Linked DNA regions of Streptomyces venezuelae. Each later gene encodes a partner of the first gene's protein in a complex. Links are inferred from orthologs where the notes say so. Each region holds a gene or a part of one and is shown on either strand. Other genes may lie near its edges.

Evidence for each region.
Region 2: the proteins of nusB (region 1) and rpsJ are in contact, whole or in part, in a solved structure (PDB 3D3B), measured with the Escherichia coli proteins. The link is inferred for Streptomyces venezuelae from one-to-one orthologs.

What each region holds. Positions count from the first base shown.
Region 1 is NZ_CP029191.1:1,210,045-1,213,313, reverse strand. What follows is about bases 106-3,061. They hold nusB (transcription antitermination factor NusB), read left to right. Parts: upstream 106-1,344; coding sequence 1,345-1,779; downstream 1,780-3,061. Other genes in these bases: pyrR (bifunctional pyr operon transcriptional regulator/uracil phosphoribosyltransferase PyrR), read left to right, coding at 2,694-3,061; bldD (transcriptional regulator BldD), read right to left, coding at 1,969-2,469; efp (elongation factor P), read left to right, coding at 776-1,342; DEJ49_RS05305 (aminopeptidase P family protein), read left to right, coding at 106-717. Also shown: more of DEJ49_RS05305, read left to right, coding at 1-105; more of pyrR, read left to right, coding at 3,062-3,266. UniProt on the Escherichia coli protein: Part of the processive rRNA transcription and antitermination complex (rrnTAC). The complex forms an RNA-chaperone ring around the RNA exit tunnel of RNA polymerase (RNAP).
Region 2 is NZ_CP029191.1:4,833,163-4,836,312, forward strand. The notes cover bases 186-3,022. They hold rpsJ (30S ribosomal protein S10), read left to right. Parts: upstream 186-1,368; coding sequence 1,369-1,677; downstream 1,678-3,022. Other genes in these bases: DEJ49_RS21965 (ADP-ribosylglycohydrolase family protein), read right to left, coding at 186-890; rplC (50S ribosomal protein L3), read left to right, coding at 1,692-2,336; rplD (50S ribosomal protein L4), read left to right, coding at 2,345-3,001; rplW (50S ribosomal protein L23), read left to right, coding at 3,001-3,022. Outside these bases: more of DEJ49_RS21965, read right to left, coding at 1-185; more of rplW, read left to right, coding at 3,023-3,150. UniProt on the Escherichia coli protein: Involved in the binding of tRNA to the ribosomes. Part of the processive rRNA transcription and antitermination complex (rrnTAC). The complex forms an RNA-chaperone ring around the RNA exit tunnel of RNA polymerase (RNAP).

The DNA.
Region 1 (3,269 bases):
GCCGTCGAGCAGTTGCGGCTCGTGAAGGACGAGGACGAGCTCTCCTGTCTGCGGGTCGCCGCCGAAATCGCCGATCAGGCGTTGGGGGAGCTGCTCGAGTCCATCCTCGTCGGGCGAACGGAGCGGCATCTGGCGCTGGAGCTGGAGCGGCGGCTCGTCGACCACGGCGCGGACGGACCCGCCTTCGCGACCTCCGTCGGGACAGGACCGAACTCCGGCAGGGGCGGCCACCGGCCCACCGACCGGCGCGTGGAGGAGGGGGACTTCCTCTCCGTATGTCTGGGCGCCAGCTACCGCGGCTATCGCTGCGAGATCGGGCGTACGTTCGTCATCGGCACGTCACCCGCCGACTGGCAGATCGAGTTGTACGACGTCGTCTTCGCCGCGCAGCGGGCCGGCCGCGAGGCCCTCGCACCCGGCGCCGCCTGCCGCGACGTCGACCGCGCCGCACGCCACGTACTGGACTCCGCGGGCCATGCGGAAGGGCTCGCTCCCAGCACCGGACACGGTGTGGGGCTCGAAATCGACGAGGACCCTCAATTGGCGCCCGCGGCCATGGGTAAACTGGACGTCTGCGTGCCGGTCACCGTCGAACCGGGGGTTCACCTCCCTGGCCGGGGTGGTGTCCGGATCGATGACACGCTCGTCGTGCGCCCCGAGGCGGACGGCGGACCCGAGCTACTCACCATCACGACCAAGGAACTGCTCGCGCTCTGAAGGCGCGTGCGCGCCCGGGGTCGTCCACCAGTCAGTCAGTGCAGGAGATTCCGCAACCGTGGCTTCCACGAACGACCTCAAGAACGGCCTGGTGCTCAAGCTCGAAGGCGGCCAGCTCTGGTCCGTCGTCGAGTTCCAGCACGTCAAGCCCGGCAAGGGCCCGGCCTTCGTGCGCACCAAGCTCAAGAACGTGCTCTCCGGCAAGGTCGTCGACAAGACGTTCAACGCCGGCGTCAAGGTCGACACGGCCACGATCGACAAGCGCGACATGCAGTTCTCCTACATGGACGGCGAGTACTTCGTCTTCATGGACATGGAGACCTACGACCAGCTGCACGTCGACCGCAAGGCCGTCGGCGACGCCGCCAACTTCCTGATCGAGGGCTTCACCGCCTCCGTCGCCCAGCACGAGGGCTCGGTGCTCTACGTCGAGCTCCCCGCCGCCGTCGAGCTGGTCATCCAGGAGACCGAGCCGGGCGTCCAGGGCGACCGCTCCACCGGTGGCACCAAGCCCGCCACGCTGGAGACCGGCCACCAGATCCAGGTGCCGCTCTTCATCACCACGGGCGAGAAGATCAAGGTCGACACCCGTGACAGCAGCTACCTCGGCCGGGTGAACAGCTAACCGTGGCTGCTCGTAACACGGCCCGCAAGCGCGCCTTCCAGATCCTCTTCGAGGCAGACCAGCGCGGTACCGACGTCCTGACGGTCCTCGCGGACTGGGTGCGCCACTCGCGGTCCGACACCCGGCAGCCGCCGGTGAGCGAGTACACGATGGAGCTCGTCGAGGGATACGCGGAGCACGAACGCCGCATCGACGAACTCATCTCGCAGTACGCCGTCGGATGGACCCTGGACCGCATGCCGGTCGTCGACCGGAACATCCTGCGGCTCGGGGCCTACGAACTCGTCTGGGTCGACGCCACGCCCGACGCGGTGGTGCTCGACGAGGCGGTCCAGCTCGCCAAGGAGTTCTCCACGGACGAGTCGCCGTCCTTTGTGAACGGTCTGCTCGGACGCTTCAAGGACCTGAAGCCGTCCCTGCGCCGGGACGAGGCGTAAAACCTCGGTATCGTCATCCGGAGGGCCCGCAGCAATACGCTGCGGGCCCTCCGACTTTTCTCCGTACGGCCTCTCTGTCGGACAACGTCCGACAACCTCCGACAACACAGAAAACCGCCGGGGTTGCGGCGGCCTTTCGGCCACCACAACCCCGGCGGTACGTTTCTGCTGAAGTCTCCCGGAGCGGGCTCAGACCTCTTCGTGGGCGACGGCGCGGCGCGCGTCCGCGTCCAGGACGCCCCAGCTGATGAGCTGCTCGGTCAGGACCGAGGGCGACTGGTCATAGATCACGGCCAGGGTGCGCAGGTCGTCCTGGCGGATCGAGAGCACCTTGCCGTTGTAGTCACCGCGCTGCGACTGGATCGTGGCGGCATACCGCTGCAGCGGGCCCGCCTTCTCCTGCGGGACGTGGGCAAGACGCTCCAGGTCGAGCACGAGCTTCGGCGGCGGCTCGGCGGCGCCACCGGGCGCCGTACCGGGCAGGAGCTCCTGGACCGGGACGCCGTAGAAGTCCGCCAGCTCGGCGAGGCGCTGCACGGTCACGGCACGGTCGCCGCGCTCGTACGACCCCACGACGACCGCCTTCCAGCGTCCCTGGGACTTCTCCTCGACTCCGTGGAGGGAAAGGCCCTGCTGGGTACGGATCGCGCGGAGCTTGGCCCCGAGCTGCTTGGCGTATTCGCTGGACATATAGCTCCCCGGACGCTGCGACAATCAGGCGGCTCCGCCGCGTGGCTGGTAACTCACTGTGAGGTTACGCAGCGTTACTTGCCTGCGTCAAGCCGAAAGGTCCTTACCGCCCCTTCGGTGGAGGCCCATGACGTGCTCGGTCGTAAGTACTGGTAGTCTGGCTGGCGCAATTTCGACGTCCTTTAATGTCCGTCCCGTGAGGCGGAGAAGGAGGTCCGTTTCATATGGACACGCAGGACACCAAAGACTCCGCTGTCGCGCGCCCCGTACTCGAGGGCCCCGACATCGCGCGGGTACTGACCCGCATCGCCCACGAGATCGTCGAGCGCGCCAAGGGCGCCGACGACGTGGTCCTCCTCGGCATCCCCACCCGTGGCGTCTTCCTCGCCCGCAGGCTCGCCGAGAAGCTCGAAGAGATCACCGGCCGCACGATCCCGGTCGGCTCCCTCGACATCACCATGTACCGCGACGACCTGCGCATGCACCCCCCGCGCGCGCTGGCCCGCACCGACATCCCCGGTGACGGCATCGACGGCCGCCTGGTCGTCCTCGTCGACGACGTGCTCTTCTCCGGCCGCACCATCCGCGCCGCCCTCGACGCGCTGAACGACATCGGCCGCCCCCGCGCGGTGCAGCTCGCCGTCCTCGTCGACCGCGGCCACCGCGAACTGCCCATCCGTGCCGACTACGTGGGCAAGAACCTCCCCACGTCGCTGCGGGAGACGGTCAAGGTGCAGCTCGCCGAGGAGGACGGCCGCGACGCCGTGCTGCTCGGCGCCAAGCCCGCCTCCGCATAGGAC
Region 2 (3,150 bases), 3.6 Mb from region 1 along the record:
GCTCGTACCACCGCCGCGCAGCCCTTCGAGCCGGTCGCCGTCGCCTGTTGCCAGGGGACCGGGGTCGACAGCGCCTCGCAGGATTCCCGCGTCGTACGGCCGGGGGAGCGGTCGTTGTCCGGGGAGCGGTGCCAACCGATCAGGTGGGTGCGCAGGGCCGTCGTCACCGCCCCGGGGGTCAGCCAGGGTGGGGCAGGGACGGCGCCCCGTACCGTGAGCGCCTGCCTCGCCTCTGCCTCCGGCAACGGGGCCCGTACCGCCACCTCCGCCAGCGCCTCCCCTACCGCCAGCGTCAGCTGCGTCTGGTCCGAGACCCGTACCGTGCCGTCGGAGGAGAGAGGGAGCTCCATCGATTGCCAGGGGCCGTAGACGGCGGTGATGCGGTCCAGCCCCAGCCCGGAGAGCGGGCGGCCCATCGCGTCGCCGATCGCCAGGCCCTGGAGCGCCGCACGGCACGACCTCCACACGGTGCGGCGGTAGGGCTGGTCCGCCAGGGCGTAGAGGGAGGCCAGGTCCGGGGAGGTCGTGAGTGAGCCCGGGAGCGCCCCCAGGGCCTCGCTGGTCAGCTCCTGCAGCACTCTCGTCGGCGGTACGCCCCGCTCCTTGCCGGCCCGTAGGCGGCGCAGCCACACGCCGCCCGCGTTCACCGCCCGCGTCCCCGCGTCCCTCCGTATGATCCAGCCCGCCGCGTCGTCCTCGTCGCACGCCCACACGTAGGTGGTGACGGTGCCGTCGTCGTCCGCCACGGCCACGTACCGGACCGGGCGGGTCGTCTCCTCCGCGTACTCGGGCGGGCCGCTCACGTATGAGAAGGCCACGTCCTCCTCGAAGCGGGGGTTGATGTACTTCCGGGGGAGGAAGCGGGGGGCGGGGGAGGTTGCGTCGCTCACCCGTCCACCCTCCCCGAAGCCGTCACCGGCGCGTCGCGCCCGCCCCGGGTTTGATCTCCGTCACTCAGCGGGTAATGTCTTCCGCTCGATTGGCACCACACGTGCCCCGTATGGCAGACTGTCCTGGTTGCTCGGTTGAGTGCCGATGCTGCGCGCCTCCCGCCGGGAGGACCGGAAGCGAGTCCCACAGTACTCGTCGCCTTATCTGCCCCACGGGTCCGCGAGGACCTGGACGGCAGCGCTGGGGCGGACGTACGGGAATCTTTCGGGAAGTGCGGTGCGGTTGCTCGGCCAGGCGCCCGGTGGGTTTCTTCCCCCGGACCCGCGGTCAGCGAGGGCCGCAGCCCCTAGCAGGGAACTCCTTCGGGAGAACTGTGTGAGCGGGACTGCGACACGCCCGACCGCGTGGGTCGGAGGAGGTAGAAAAAAGGGCCTCCCGGGAGCCAGAGCGTTCGAGACGAAGGACTACTAAGTAGCCATGGCGGGACAGAAGATCCGCATCCGGCTCAAGGCCTACGACCACGAGGTCATCGACTCCTCGGCGAAGAAGATCGTCGAGACGGTGACCCGCACTGGTGCGTCGGTCGCGGGCCCGGTGCCGCTGCCCACTGAGAAGAACGTGTACTGCGTCATCAAGTCGCCGCACAAGTACAAGGACTCTCGCGAGCACTTCGAGATGCGCACGCACAAGCGCCTGATCGACATCCTCGACCCGACCCCCAAGACCGTTGACTCGCTGATGCGCCTGGACCTTCCGGCCGGCGTTGACATCGAGATCAAGCTCTGAAGGGCGCGAAGAAGATGACCAAGCAGATCAAGGGCATCCTGGGCGAGAAGCTCGGCATGACCCAGGTCTGGGACGAGAACAACCGTGTCGTCCCGGTGACCGTGGTCAAGGCCGGGCCCTGCGTCGTTACCCAGGTCCGTACGAATGACAGCGACGGCTACGAGTCGGTCCAGATCGCCTTCGGCGAGATCGACCCGCGCAAGGTGAACAAGCCCCTCAAGGGCCACTTCGCCAAGGCCGACGTGACCCCCCGTCGCCACCTCGTCGAGATCCGTACCGCTGGTGCCAGCGAGTACACCCTCGGCCAGGAGCTGACTGCCGAGACGTTCGAGGCCGGTATCAAGGTCGACGTCACCGGCAAGAGCAAGGGCAAGGGCTTCGCCGGTGTGATGAAGCGTCACAACTTCCACGGTGGCAAGGCCTCCCACGGTGCCCACCGCGTGCACCGCAAGCCCGGTTCCATCGGTGGCTGTGCCACCCCCGGCCGTGTCTTCAAGGGCATGCGCATGGCGGGTCGCATGGGCAACGAGCGGGTCACCACCCAGAACCTGACCGTCCACGCCGTTGACGCGGAGAAGGGCCTGCTGCTCATCAAGGGCGCGGTTCCTGGTCCGAACGGCGGCCTCGTCCTGGTCCGTACCGCGGCCAAGGGGGCCTGAGGTAACCCATGAGCACCATTGACATCCTTTCGCCGGCAGGCGACAAGACCGGGACGGTCGAGCTCCCCGCGGAGATCTTCGACGTCGAGAAGATCAGCATCCCGCTGATCCACCAGGTCGTCGTCGCTCAGCTGGCCGCGGCCCGTCAGGGCACGCACAAGACCAAGACCCGCGGCGAAGTCCGTGGTGGTGGCAAGAAGCCTTACCGCCAGAAGGGCACCGGCCGCGCGCGCCAGGGTTCGACCCGTGCGCCGCAGTTCGCCGGCGGTGGCGTCGTCCACGGCCCCGTGCCGCGTGACTACTCCCAGCGCACTCCCAAGAAGATGAAGGCTGCCGCTCTGCGTCACGCCCTCACCGACCGGGCGCGCAACTCCCGCATCCACGTCGTCTCCGGCGTGGTCGAGGGCGAGATCTCGACGAAGGCCGCGAAGAGCCTGCTCGGCAAGGTCAGTGAGCGCAAGAACGTGCTCCTGGTCATCGAGCGCTCGGACGAGGCTTCGCTGCTCTCCGCCCGCAACCTGCCCCAGGTGCACATCCTGGAGCCGGGCCAGCTGAACACGTACGACGTGCTCGTCTCGGACGACGTGGTCTTCACCAAGGCCGCCTTCGAGTCCTTCGTGTCTGGCCCCACCAAGGCCGATGAGACCGAAGGGAGCGAAGCCTGATGGCTATCCGTCACCAGAGCATCGCGTCCAAGGCCGCGAAGGCCGCCAAGGCCGCGCGCGTCGCCAAGGCGAAGCGCATCGCGACCGAGGGCAAGATCGCCGTTGAGCCCACCCCGCTGAGCAAGTCCTTCTCGGACCCGCGCGACGTC